4 regions of the Vibrio coralliirubri genome follow, and region 2 is predicted to be linked to each of the others. Evidence: predicted binding sites of a transcription regulator. Region 2 holds the regulator's gene; each other region holds the start of a gene.
The links. Region 2 encodes PurR, which represses purine synthesis genes. Its sites were predicted from a motif close to TNANGNAAACGTTTNCNTNA; they were not measured.
Positions count from the first base shown of each region.

Region 1: the regulator PurR is predicted to act here: its motif matches at 1,278-1,297, upstream of pyrD (quinone-dependent dihydroorotate dehydrogenase).
Region 3: the regulator PurR is predicted to act here: its motif matches at 1,458-1,477, upstream of metK (methionine adenosyltransferase).
Region 4: the regulator PurR is predicted to act here: its motif matches at 1,544-1,563, upstream of pckA (phosphoenolpyruvate carboxykinase (ATP)).

Region 1 covers NZ_AP025470.1:1,724,322-1,727,538, forward strand. Annotated here, with positions in the region: gene OCV20_RS07730 (NAD-glutamate dehydrogenase) at 1-1,092, shown strand, start outside; gene pyrD (quinone-dependent dihydroorotate dehydrogenase) at 1,425-2,435, shown strand; gene OCV20_RS07740 (cell division protein ZapC) at 2,641-3,189, shown strand.
Region 2 covers NZ_AP025470.1:1,263,184-1,266,400, forward strand. Annotated here, with positions in the region: gene OCV20_RS05945 (TVP38/TMEM64 family protein) at 1-193, opposite strand, end outside; gene OCV20_RS05950 (TfoX/Sxy family DNA transformation protein) at 328-918, opposite strand; cyclic di-GMP riboswitch class I at 1,046-1,131, opposite strand; gene purR (HTH-type transcriptional repressor PurR) at 1,302-2,306, opposite strand; gene torD (molecular chaperone TorD) at 2,622-3,217, opposite strand, start outside.
Region 3 covers NZ_AP025470.1:452,052-455,268, forward strand. Annotated here, with positions in the region: gene metK (methionine adenosyltransferase) at 146-1,300, opposite strand; gene tkt (transketolase) at 1,658-3,217, shown strand, end outside.
Region 4 covers NZ_AP025470.1:3,541,135-3,544,351, reverse strand. Annotated here, with positions in the region: gene pckA (phosphoenolpyruvate carboxykinase (ATP)) at 1-1,371, opposite strand, end outside; gene hslO (Hsp33 family molecular chaperone HslO) at 1,709-2,602, opposite strand; gene hslR (ribosome-associated heat shock protein Hsp15) at 2,621-3,007, opposite strand.

The DNA.
Region 1 (3,217 bases), 460 kb from region 2:
TACATCCCAGATGACGAAACGCTGCTAGAACGTGAGAAGCAGGGCCAAGCACTAACAAGACCTGAACTATCAGTATTGATCGCTTACGGTAAAATGGTTCTAAAAGAAGATCTTGTGAGTGATGATATTGCGAATGATGAGTTCCATGCTCAACAACTGATGCAATACTTCCCAACAGAGTTACGCCGTAACTACTCTCAGCACATGGATAGCCATCCACTTCGTGCAGAGATCATTGCGACTGCGCTTGCTAACCAAATGGTTAACGAGATGGGCTGCAACTTCGTGACTCGCTTGCAAGAAGAGACGGGCGCTAACATTGTTGATATTGCGAATGCTTACGCGGCATCACGTGAAATCTACGGTCTGGGTAAGGTATTGAAGAGCATTCGTGAACTGGACAACATCTCAAGTTCTGAAGCTCAATACGAATTGCTTTACCATGTACGTCGTACACTTCGCCGTCTAGCACGCTGGTTGCTAAGAAACCGTACCGGTAAACAGTCAGTGAATGCATTGATTGAGCTTTACCAAGGTGATGTCGTTGCGATTACTGAGAAGCTTGATGAAAACCTAGTAGCATCAGAAGTAGAAGAGCATCAAGCAATGGCTCAACTATGGATTGACCAAGGTGTAAACGCTGAGCTGGCTAATTCAGTGGCTCGTTTGTCTAGCCTGTACTCTGCACTGGATATATCCACAGTGGCTCGTGAAACAGGTAAAACAGTACAGCAAGCGTCTAAGCTTTACTTCAACCTAGGCGACCGTTTGTCACTGCACTGGTTCTTGAAGCAAATCAATGGCCAAGCTGTAGACAACAACTGGCAAGCACTGGCGCGTGCAGCATTCAGAGAAGATCTGGATTGGCAGCAACGTCAGTTAACTGGCCAAGTACTTAACTGTGGTTGTGCTTCAGATATCGATGTGATTAAAGCGCTTGATGACTGGATGGAAAGTAACTCTGTTTCTCTACATCGTTGGGAAAGCATCCTTAACGAATTCAAAGTGGGTTCTGTTCATGAGTTTGCTAAGTTCTCAGTAGCACTGCGTGAATTGATGCTGTTGAATCTAAACTGTATGTCGAAAGATTAGTCACTAGATTAAGACGAAAAACTATAAGGGCAGGCCACAAGGTCTGCCTTTTTCGTTTCGGTAAAGTGGAAACAATAGGCCTAACGATTTTTGAAGAACCAATTTCGACGCACACGTTGTTTGTTGTTAAGTGAGCTGGTGGCTGTACTAAGGTTGTGATTAGAAATGGGCTAATAACCTGAAGAAAACGATAACGTTTGCTTAATAATGAACCTCATTCGTTAGCAAACTCGATTATCTTACCCTTACAGACAGTAATAGATTGAATAGTTGGGTAAATAAGTAAATAATATCGCCCCGTTTACACGGGGCTTTTTTCTATCGGAGGCACAATGCTTTACCGTCTAGCCAGAACTGGCTTTTTCCAACTTGATGCCGAAAAGGCACATGATCTTGCAATTCAAAATTTCAAGCGCTTCACAGGCACACCTATTGATCTTTTGTATCGCCAACAATTACCTCACCGACCTGTAGAGTGCATGGGTCTTACTTTTAAAAACCCAGTTGGCTTAGCTGCCGGCCTAGATAAAAACGGCGAATGTATCGATGCATTTGGCGCAATGGGTTTTGGTTTCGTAGAAGTAGGAACAGTGACTCCACGTCCACAAGCGGGTAACGACAAACCTCGTTTATTCCGTCTTGTTGAAGCTGAAGGTATCATCAACCGCATGGGTTTTAACAACCTAGGTGTCGATAACCTTGTTGAGAATGTTAAGAAGTCGAACTACGATGGCATCTTAGGCATTAACATCGGTAAGAATAAAGACACACCAATTGAAAAGGGCGCCGAAGATTACTTGATCTGTATGGAGAAGGTATATCAATACGCTGGTTACATTGCTGTGAACATCTCTTCACCAAACACTCCAGGACTTCGTTCTCTACAATACGGCGAAGCTCTAGACGATCTATTGTCTGAACTTAAAACGAAACAATCTGAACTGGAAGAGAAGCATGGTAAATATGTTCCTCTTGCTCTTAAGATTGCTCCGGATCTAAGCGACGACGAAATTCGCCAAATTTGTGAATCATTGATCAAAAATAAGATCGATGGTGTGATCGCAACAAACACAACATTGGATCGTTCAATCGTTGAAGGCATGAAACATTGCGATGAAGCGGGTGGCCTAAGTGGACGTCCAGTTCAATCTCGTAGCACTGAAGTAGTTCGTAAACTTCACGAAGAGCTGGGTGACAAACTGCCGATCATTGGAGTAGGTGGTGTTGACTCGTATGTTGCTGCAAAAGAGAAAATGATGGCGGGCGCTAAGCTTGTACAGGTTTACTCTGGTTTCATCTACAAAGGCCCAGGCCTAGTTGGCGACATCGTTAAAAATCTATAAGCTGAAATTGCTTTTATTTTTGAAAAGCGACAATCTGGCATCGTCTTACTAAAAGAGACACTGTAACTCACTGAGTTGTAGAGAAAAGCGATAAGAAAGAGGAATTCATTTCCTCTTTTTTTTTGCCTATTGCTCAGTAAAATTACTGTAATTGAAGGTAATTTTGCGTTTTACCTAATGGAATGGTTCAACAGTGTGAGACGAAATGATGCTTAAACCTAGCGATACATGGAGTTGGTATTACGATGAGCAACAATGTTCATTAATGCTAAACCTCGGAGAGGATATGATTTTCAAAACGAATCTGGTCCGCAATAAGCTGGTGGACTGCGCGTTTAGAGATAATGAATTCACCGTTGATGACGCATCTTCATACCAAACCTTCAAAGAACAAATTTCTGGCTTAGAACTGTCAGAGCCTCGCCAAGCTGAACTCGCGCTTTATTGCGTGGCAGCAAAACGCTTCCACAAGCCTGTACAGCCTAAGAGTTGGTTCTTCGACTCACAGGGCGCTGGCCACGAATACCCTCAAGAAGGGGATATCGTACAAATGAATAACGAGCATAGCTTAGGGTATTTCATTGTATTAGAAGTGGGAGAGTGTGCGAGCCTATGTGCATTTGTCGACCTAGAAGAGTTTCTGCTTACACCTTCAAAAGGGTTACGCTTTGGCGACTCAATTAAGGTCATGCACGATAGAATGATAGACGCGAACGCTATTCTTCATCAAACGCACATTGCGATGGTCGGTTAACCTTCAATCTAGTCCATCATTTCTCACA
Region 2 (3,217 bases):
TGGAGAAAGCCGTAATCATTACATACGCGACAAAATAGATAGCGGCAGCCGCAATAAAGTTGCTGTCAATGTAGTCATTTAACACAGCTTGTTGGGCCTTAGCATTTTCAAGCGTTAGGTACTGGCCGAAATTGATGCCTAACAACACGATGGTTACGACCAACACAATACCCAATATCATTTTCTTACTCATTGATACTTCCTCTAAATTTTCAATGCATACCGATAGTATAGATAGACAGGCAAAGCATAGATTAACTTTCACCAGATATAAAAAAAGCCGCAGTAAATGCGGCTTAGTTGTGTATAGAGATTGTACTGACAATGTTAATTGACGCGATTGATAAGCTCTTCGCGACGCTGCTGCGGTATAACAGACCAATGTGTACCATTGATCGCGCCTTCTAGCGCCCAAAGTAGTTCAATACTGACAGAAGACGCATGCGATTCTTTGATGGCGTTAAATGCGTTTACAGAGCCAGATTCATATAAACGTTCTACAGAATCGATCCCTGCCTTTTTCAACATACGCTCGGTAGCGAGTCGAAGATTAGGCAGATCTTTGAGTCGGGTCGGCTTAGCAGAAGACTGCTCAGCTTTTTCTTCTTTAGCAAAACCTAGAGACGTGGTTGCAAGCTGCAAGATTTTCTCTTGGTCTTGCCAGAGGCCTTCAGGTAAAGCGAAATATTTAGTAACGACAGGGAAACCACGTTTTTTGTAGACGTACGGTTGAAACCCTTGTTGTTCGAATTGTTTCGTTGTGCCTTTGTCTGCGCGTATGTGCAACTGGTCATTTACAACCAGAGCAAACATAGTGTCATCAGCAAAAAGACCGAAGCCACCAAACATTGAGCGTGATTTTATTTTTCCTAGGGACTCAAATAACTTCATCGAGTCCTTTAGTATCGGTTTATCCATGTTATTTATCTCGGTGTATTTGAACTACGCCACCAAATAAGCAGGTCCGAGAGATTAGCAAAATGTTGCAATTAAATTGTCAATAAGCCGTAAATTACTAAATTATTAGTAGTTACTGCATTTTGCCATCGGTAACCCCGCTACCATACCAACGAGTGGTTTAGGCCGGAAGCTTTGCGTCTCACTCTTTCGAGTGGTTTGCCCTGTGCGTGACTGATTGAATAGAATAAAGTTTTTGTTGAATGAAGCTCACAGTTGATATTTCAAAATGTGATATTGCTTCAATTAATGATCTTTCCGTTGTGCATCTGGGTTCATTATAGTTGCTGATAAAAAAAGCGCACCTAAAGGTGCGCTTGATGAAATTAAACTCGAATTATCAATTAATTTAACGTTTTAACTGTACTTCGTTCAACAATTTCAGGGTGCATTTCGAAGACGCGTTTTTCGTGGTCTTTGTCTTTGATGCGCTCTAATAGAATTTCGAATGCATTCTTACCAACACGACGCTTTGGTTGGTGAACGGTCGTTAGCGGCGGAGAGAAGTATTCAGCCAGTTCGATGTTGTCGTAACCGATCACTGAGATATCTTCTGGAATGCGAATGCCTTTTTCTTGCAGGCGGCTCATTAAGCCGAGTGCCATTGTGTCGTTAAAGCAGAATACCGCCGTTGGACGATCTTCCATCTCAACGATTTGTTCTGCAGCAAGAACAGCCGTATCACACTCGAAGTTACCTTCGATGATCATATTTTCATCGGCAGAAATCTTAGCTTCGTTAAGTGCACGCTTGTAACCGGCAATACGTTCAACACATGCTGCTTTGTCTAAGTGGCCACTTAAACATGCAATCTTAGAGTGACCGCGTTCAATAAGGTATTTGGTCGCTAGGTAGCCACCTTCTTCAGAGTTATCGATGATCTTATCAGCCTGAGAGCTCTCAGGGCCCCAGTCCATGATAACTTTAGGGATGTCAGCGTGACGGTCTAACATCTCTCTTAGTTCTTCAGTTAGGTCAGAACACATAACTAAGATGCCATCTACACGTTTCTCTGCAAGCATTCGAATGTAGTCACGTTGCTTCTCATAGATACCGCCCGTATTACACAGGATCAAAGTGTAACCTTGACGGTAGCAGTAGCTCTCAACACCATCGATAACTTCAGAGAAGAATAGGTTAGTTGATTGAGTCACTAGCATGCCGATAGTGCGTGTTGTATTACATTTCAAGCTACGAGCAACAGCACTTGGTGCATAGTTCAGTTCATCTACGGCTTTGTTTACTTTTTCTTGAGTTGCTTCTGCAACAAAGCGAGTTTTATTGATTACGTGAGAAACGGTTGTTGTTGATACGCCGGCTAAGCGAGCGACATCTTTTATAGTGGCCATGGTTTTATCCTATTAGAAGCTACTTTCCCAAAGTACGGAATAAAGTAGCCGTTAAGCTACCTAACTAAGAGCTTAAATTTGTAGGGCTCTTTGGGTACTAAAGTGCTAAAAAACAAAAAACCGCTATTGAGCGGCTTGTCTTAACACCGAAATGCTCTGAACTTTAATAAGCATAGCATTTCGTGAATGTTTCATATTTTATCGTTTGCGGTCACAATTTTAGACTGACTAGAAACTACTCGCAATAAAATTCACCCAGAAATCCGGGTGAATTGTCACATTCTACTGAATTTATTTACCTAGTCATCCAATAAGCTATTCACCAGCTAAATATTGAGTGTCTAATTGACAGAATGCGAGTAGCAAAGATGAGACACTAGCGTAGAAACCGAATTCATCAACGTCATGACATTTCACGTTGAACTTTGGTACCCAAGTCAGCAGTTGTTGGTCGATAAACTGCTGTTGAACGGCAAATGAATTCTCTAGCTCTTCTTCAATATCCGTTTCGTTTGAACGAATGATCAAGTTACCAAGGAAATCGAGTTCGATAGCAATGTGGTCTGCTGGCTCTTTTAGATCTTGGTTCACAACTAAGTTGTGCTTAGCCATGATCTCTTCCATATCTTTTGCTGGCTTATCATTCAAAAGGCCAGTTTCGCCGATATACATAGAAGCGTAAGGAAGAGCGCCGTGTTTATCTGTCTTTAAGAAAAGGTCGCAAAAGTCTGCAGACAGTTCTAGCTGGGCATCTTCACGTGTTTGTAGACGGTTCAGCGCATCCACTAACTTATCAATCGCTGGCTTTAGTGTTTCATTTTCGCCTAAACCAGTTAGGAAAGAACGAATTTCAACAGAGTGGTAGTGATCGAGTTCTTCTTGAGTGAGCTCTTTGGCAAATAAGCTTGATA
Region 3 (3,217 bases), 810 kb from region 2:
TTATCAGCGTTTTTTTATACTAAGTGGTTAACGGTAAAGAAGGGCGTTAGATAAGAGAATGGCGAGTGAAAGTTCGGTAAGTACATAAAAATAAAGCCCTTACTAAGAAGTAAGGGCTTTAAAGAAACAAATCGCAGTGGCTAAATTATTTTAGGCCAGCGAAGTCCGCAAGGATTGCTGCTTTGTCAGTAGCTTCCCAAGGGAACTCTTCACGACCGAAGTGGCCGTATGCAGCAGTCTGCTTGTAGATTGGCTGAAGAAGGTTCAGCATCTCTTGAAGACCGTATGGACGTAGGTCGAAGTTTTGACGAACTGCTTCGATGATGATTTCGTGAGCTACTTTTTCAGTACCAAACGTTTCAACCATGATAGATGTTGGATCAGCAACACCGATAGCGTAAGACAGTTGAATCTCACAACGGTCAGCCATGCCAGCAGCAACGATGTTTTTCGCAACGTAACGAGCCGCGTAAGCTGCAGAACGGTCAACTTTTGATGGATCTTTACCTGAGAATGCGCCGCCACCGTGACGAGCTGCGCCGCCGTAGGTATCAACGATGATCTTACGACCTGTTAGACCACAGTCACCCATTGGGCCACCGATTACGAAACGGCCTGTTGGGTTGATGAAGAAGTTAGTGTCTTTGTTGATCCACTCAGCAGGAAGTACTGGCTTGATGATCTCTTCCATTACTGCTTCACGTAGGTCAGGTGTTGTTACTGAATCGCAGTGTTGAGTCGAAAGAACAACAGCGTCGATACCAACGATCTTACCTTGGTCGTATTGGAACGTAACTTGAGATTTCGCATCTGGGCGAAGGAAGTCAAGTTTACCGCTCTTACGTACTTCAGCTTGCTTCTTAACAAGAAGGTGAGAGTAAGTAATTGGAGCTGGCATTAGGATAGGAGTTTCGTTAGTCGCGTAACCAAACATGATGCCTTGGTCGCCTGCGCCTTGCTCTTTAGGGTCTTCTTTATCAACACCTTGGTTGATGTCTGGAGACTGCTTACCAATTGTGTTTAGAACAGCACAAGAGTCAGCGTCAAAGCCCATATCAGAATGAACGTAACCAATTTCACGTACTGTTTCACGAGTGATTTCTTCGATATCAACCCATGCAGACGTTGTTACTTCACCGCCAACCATAACCATGCCGGTTTTAACGTAAGTCTCACAAGCAACACGTGCTTTTGGATCTTGTTCCAAGATGGCATCAAGAACAGCATCAGAGATTTGGTCTGCAATTTTATCTGGATGGCCTTCTGAAACAGATTCAGAAGTGAATAGGTGCTTAGCCATGAGAGCTCCACTTTTAGTTTTTGGTGTAAATAGTTTATGGCGTCGCAAGCTAGGAAGCGCCGCCATTAAATACAGTATATTTTGTAGGTGTTTCTACATCTAGACGGCTATTCTAAATTCCAGCGGTCGAATTACAAGCTCTTTTTTATGATATGTCATAACTAATCGTTTGCGTATCTATTGATATAAGCCACGGCCAAGTGATGTAAATGTTCGAAAATTGCGAAAAATGACCGTTAAAATGCCAGTAAAACGTTTGCAGTCGCAATAGTCGTTTGAGAGAATACCCGCGCTAATAAAAATGAAAATTTTAGCAATTATCTCTTTTTTAAATCGCTTATGTACTCAGGAGCAGACATGCCTTCTCGTAAAGATCTAGCCAATGCAATCCGCGCACTTAGCATGGACGGTGTTCAACAAGCAAATTCAGGCCACCCAGGCGCACCTATGGGTATGGCTGACATCGCTGAAGTTCTTTGGCGTGGCCACTTGAACCACAACCCAGCAAACCCAGAGTGGGCTGACCGCGACCGTTTTATCTTGTCTAACGGCCATGGTTCAATGTTGATTTACTCTCTGCTTCACCTTGCAGGTTACGAGCTTTCAATTGAAGACCTGAAAAACTTCCGTCAACTGCACTCTAAGACTCCAGGTCACCCAGAGTACGGTTACGCTCCTGGTATCGAGACAACGACTGGTCCTCTAGGTCAAGGCATCACGAACGCTGTTGGTATGGCAATGGCAGAGAAAGCGCTTGCTGCTCAGTTCAACAAAGAAGGCCACGACATTGTAGACCACTACACTTATGCATTCATGGGTGATGGCTGTCTGATGGAAGGTATCTCTCACGAAGCATGTTCGCTAGCAGGTACGCTTGGTCTTGGTAAGCTGGTTGCTTTCTGGGATGACAACGGTATCTCTATCGATGGTGAAGTTGAAGGTTGGTTCTCTGACGATACACCTAAGCGTTTTGAAGCTTACGGCTGGCATGTAATCCCAGCGGTGGATGGTCACGACTCTGACGCTATAAACGCAGCAATTGAAGCGGCTAAAGCGGACCCTCGCCCTACACTTATCTGTACTAAAACTATCATCGGTTTTGGTTCTCCAAACAAAGCAGGTACGCACGACTGTCACGGTGCTCCACTAGGCGCTGATGAAATCACAGCAACTAAAGCGGCACTGGGTTGGGAACACGGTCCTTTCGAAATCCCAGCGGATATTGCAGCTGAGTGGAATGCAAAAGAAGCAGGCGCAGCGAAAGAAGCAGCGTGGAATGCAAAGTTTGACGCATACGCAGCGGCTTACCCTGAGCTAGCAGCAGAATTCAAACGTCGTACTAACGGCGAACTTCCAGCTGAGTGGGAAGAGAAAGCAAACGCAATCATTGCTGATCTTCAAGCTAACCCAGCAAACATCGCTTCACGTAAAGCATCTCAAAACGCACTAGAAGCGTTTGGTCAAATGCTTCCAGAATTCATGGGTGGCTCTGCTGACCTTGCGCCTTCTAACCTAACTATGTGGTCTGGTTCTAAGTCTCTTGAAGCAACTGACTTCTCTGGTAACTACATCCACTACGGTGTACGTGAATTCGGTATGACGGCTATCATGAACGGTATCGCTCTGCACGGTGGTTTCGTACCATACGGCGCAACGTTCCTAATGTTCATGGAATACGCTCGTAACGCAATGCGTATGGCTGCTCTGATGAAAGTTCAGAACATCCAAGTTTACACGCACGACTCTATCGGCTTAGGCGAAGATGGTCCTACTCACCAACCGGTTGAGCAGATCGCATCTCTACGTCTGACTCCAAACATGAGCACATGGCGTCCATGTGACCAAGTTGAATCAGCAGTTGCTTGGAAACTGGCTATTGAGCGTAAAGATGGTCCTTCATCTTTAATCTTCTCTCGT
Region 4 (3,217 bases), 1.4 Mb from region 2:
GCCGCGAGTATCTTGGATAGAGATACGTTTACCAGTACCGTTCCAACCTGTGTTCACTAGGTAAGCTTCAGCGCCAGCCGCTTCCATACGCTTCACAAGCACTTCAGCGTACTGAGTTGGGTGAAGAGTTAGGAATGCCGCACCAAATGCCGCAGAGAACGTTGGTGTTGGCTCAGTAATACCACGCTCAGTACCCGCTAGTTTCGCAGTGAAGCCAGATAGGAAGTGGTACTTCGTTTGCTCTGGAGTCAGTTTAGAAACGGGTGGTAGTACACCGAATGCATCAGCAGTCAGGAAGATAACCTTTTGAGCGTGACCGGCTTTTGATACTGGCTTAACGATGTTGTCGATGTGGTGAATCGGGTAAGAAACACGAGTGTTCTCAGTTTTTGAACCGTCATCAAAATCGATAGAACCATCACCACGAACCGTTACGTTTTCTAGTAGTGCATCGCGACGGATTGCATTGTAGATTTCAGGTTCTGCTTCTTTAGATAGACGAATAGTCTTCGCGTAACAACCACCTTCGAAGTTGAAGATACCATCGTCATCCCAACCGTGCTCATCATCACCGATTAGCTCACGCTTAGGATCGGTTGAAAGCGTAGTTTTACCTGTACCAGATAGACCGAAGAAGATCGCTACATCGCCTTTCTCGCCGACGTTTGCACTACAGTGCATTGAAGCAATGCCTTGCAGAGGAAGCAGGTAGTTCATCATTGCGAACATGCCTTTCTTCATCTCACCGCCGTACCAAGTACCACCGATGATTTGAACGCGCTCTGTTAGGTTGAAAGCAACGAAGTTTTCAGAGTTTAGACCCTGCTTTTCCCAGTTAGGGTTAGTTGTTTTAGCACCGTTCATTACCACGAAATCAGGTTCGAACGTTGCTAGCTCTTCGTCTGTTGGACGAATGAACATGTTCTTAACGAAGTGTGCTTGCCACGCTACTTCAGTGATAATACGCACGCTTAAGCGCGTATCAGGGTTAGCACCACAATAACCGTCGATGACAAACAGGCGCTTGCCAGATAGCTGAGTTGTCACAAGCTCTTTCAGCTCATTCCATACTTCAGTTGTAATCGGTTTGTTGTCATTTTTGCCTTGATCTGACCACCACATGGTATCGCGGGTCGTGTCATCTTTAACAATGTACTTATCTTTTGGTGAGCGGCCAGTAAAGATACCAGTGTCTACCGCAACAGAGCCTAGTTCCGTTACTACGCCTTTTTCGTAGCCTTCCAAACCTGGCAGTGTTTCTTCAACGAATAACTGCTCGTAGCTAGGATTACGAAGAACTTCAGTAACGCCAGTCAGTCCGTGCTTAGTTAGATCAATTTGTGCAGCCTTTGTATGTTCCATAACGGTCATAGGTGCTCCTTGTAGGATATTTTGTAGGGATTTTGTATTAATTTTTTATTGTTATCTGCTCACCATGCTAGCAACGAGACTCGGGGGAAACAGGGATACAGCTCAAAAAATATCCATATTAACCATGGGGTTTTAAGCGTCTCGTCACATATTGGCCCAACTAGTCTATCCTGTACGCAAACCTTTGCGCTAGGGGCGAGAACATTATTAATTGATTAAAATTAAGCGGTGATTTTATTACGAGATGTTACGGAGTTTGCGCTATTTTGATCACAAAAAAGGCCAGCTGAGTGCTGACCTTTTTGGGGTAAATTACGTGTTTTTGGTACGCCGTAAATTAATGAACCGTATTGCTGCCTTTATCTGCTGCTTCTGCGTACAGTGCATCAACATCATTCTTGTCGAACGAGTAGTTTGTGCCACAGTAATCGCAGTGTAGACCAACGCTTCCTTCGGTGCTTAGGATGTCGTAGATCTCTTCTTGAGCAACAGTAATGATTGCTGCTGCACTTCGATCGCGTGAACAACCACAGAAGAACTCAACCGGTTGTGGTGTGAATAGCTGTACTTTCTCTTGGTTGTACAAACGGTAAAGCAGTTCGTTCGCTTCTAGAGTGAATAGCTCTTCGTTTTTCACTGTATCTGTTAGTTGCTCTAGGTGTTCGAAGTCATCTGGAGTACCAGTACCGTCAGGCATCACTTGTAGCAACATACCTGCAGCGTGTGCTTTGCCTTCATGCTCGCCAGTGCGCAGCCATAGACGAGTCTTAAGCTGTTCAGAGTTAGCGAAGTAGCCTTCAAGCACTTGTGCCAGCGTGTCACCTTCAAGACCAACAATACCTTGGTAACGTTCACCTTTCTTAGGATCGATGGTGATCACTAGGTGACCTTTACCCATTAGGTCGTGTAGACCTGCGTCGTCTGCGATATCGCCTTCAAAGCGAGCAACACCACGGATCTTCTGGTCGTGATCGCCATTGATAACTGCTAGAGATACTGGGCCGTCACCTTGCAATTGCATTGTGATAGAACCTTCAAACTTTAGGGTCGCAGTTAATAGCGTTGTTGATACCAATAGCTCACCCAGTAGTTTTTGCACTGGCGCTGGGTATTCCTTGCTAGAAATAATTTGTTGGTACGCTTCATCCATTTGTACCAATTCACCACGTACTGATAGGTCTTCAAATAGGTAGCGATTTAAAACATTACTTGTAGACATTGGGTCTGCCATTTGGCTATTCCTTCTAGCTTATTGATGCTTGAACTTGATGATGTCACGACGTTGCTTCTTATCAGGGCGACGCTCTGGAGCTGGGTTATGAGCATTCAGTTTACGCTGTGTCGCAAACTCTTCTCTTTTTGCCAAGCTCTCGGTGGTTTCTTCATAGAGGGTTTGAGCGATCGGAGCTCCACCGCGATGAGCAGAGATTTTCTCGATCGTTACCGTCTTTTCTTCATTACCTTGGCGCAGTGTAATCACAGCCCCAAGTTCGACAATTTTACTTGGCTTGCTGCGCTGACCATTATAGTGGACTTTGCCACCATCGACCATGTTGCGAGCAATAGACCGGGTTTTGTAAAAACGAGCTGCCCACAACCATTTATCGAGTCTGACAGCTTCATTAGCAGTTTTCATATAGGGCTGTGCCTTATTAAGTGAGAAATGAATGCGGTTTAACTGTAATGAACAGTGCGCAACATGTTTTTGATGATGCTTATCACATTAGATAGAGGTTTTATGTGGAGGCGGTTGGCATTTTTTTCAAGTCATAATACAAAATAGCCATGTTATGCCGATTTATAGATTTGCTATGATATAGTTCAGGATCTTATTGCTTAAATAAGC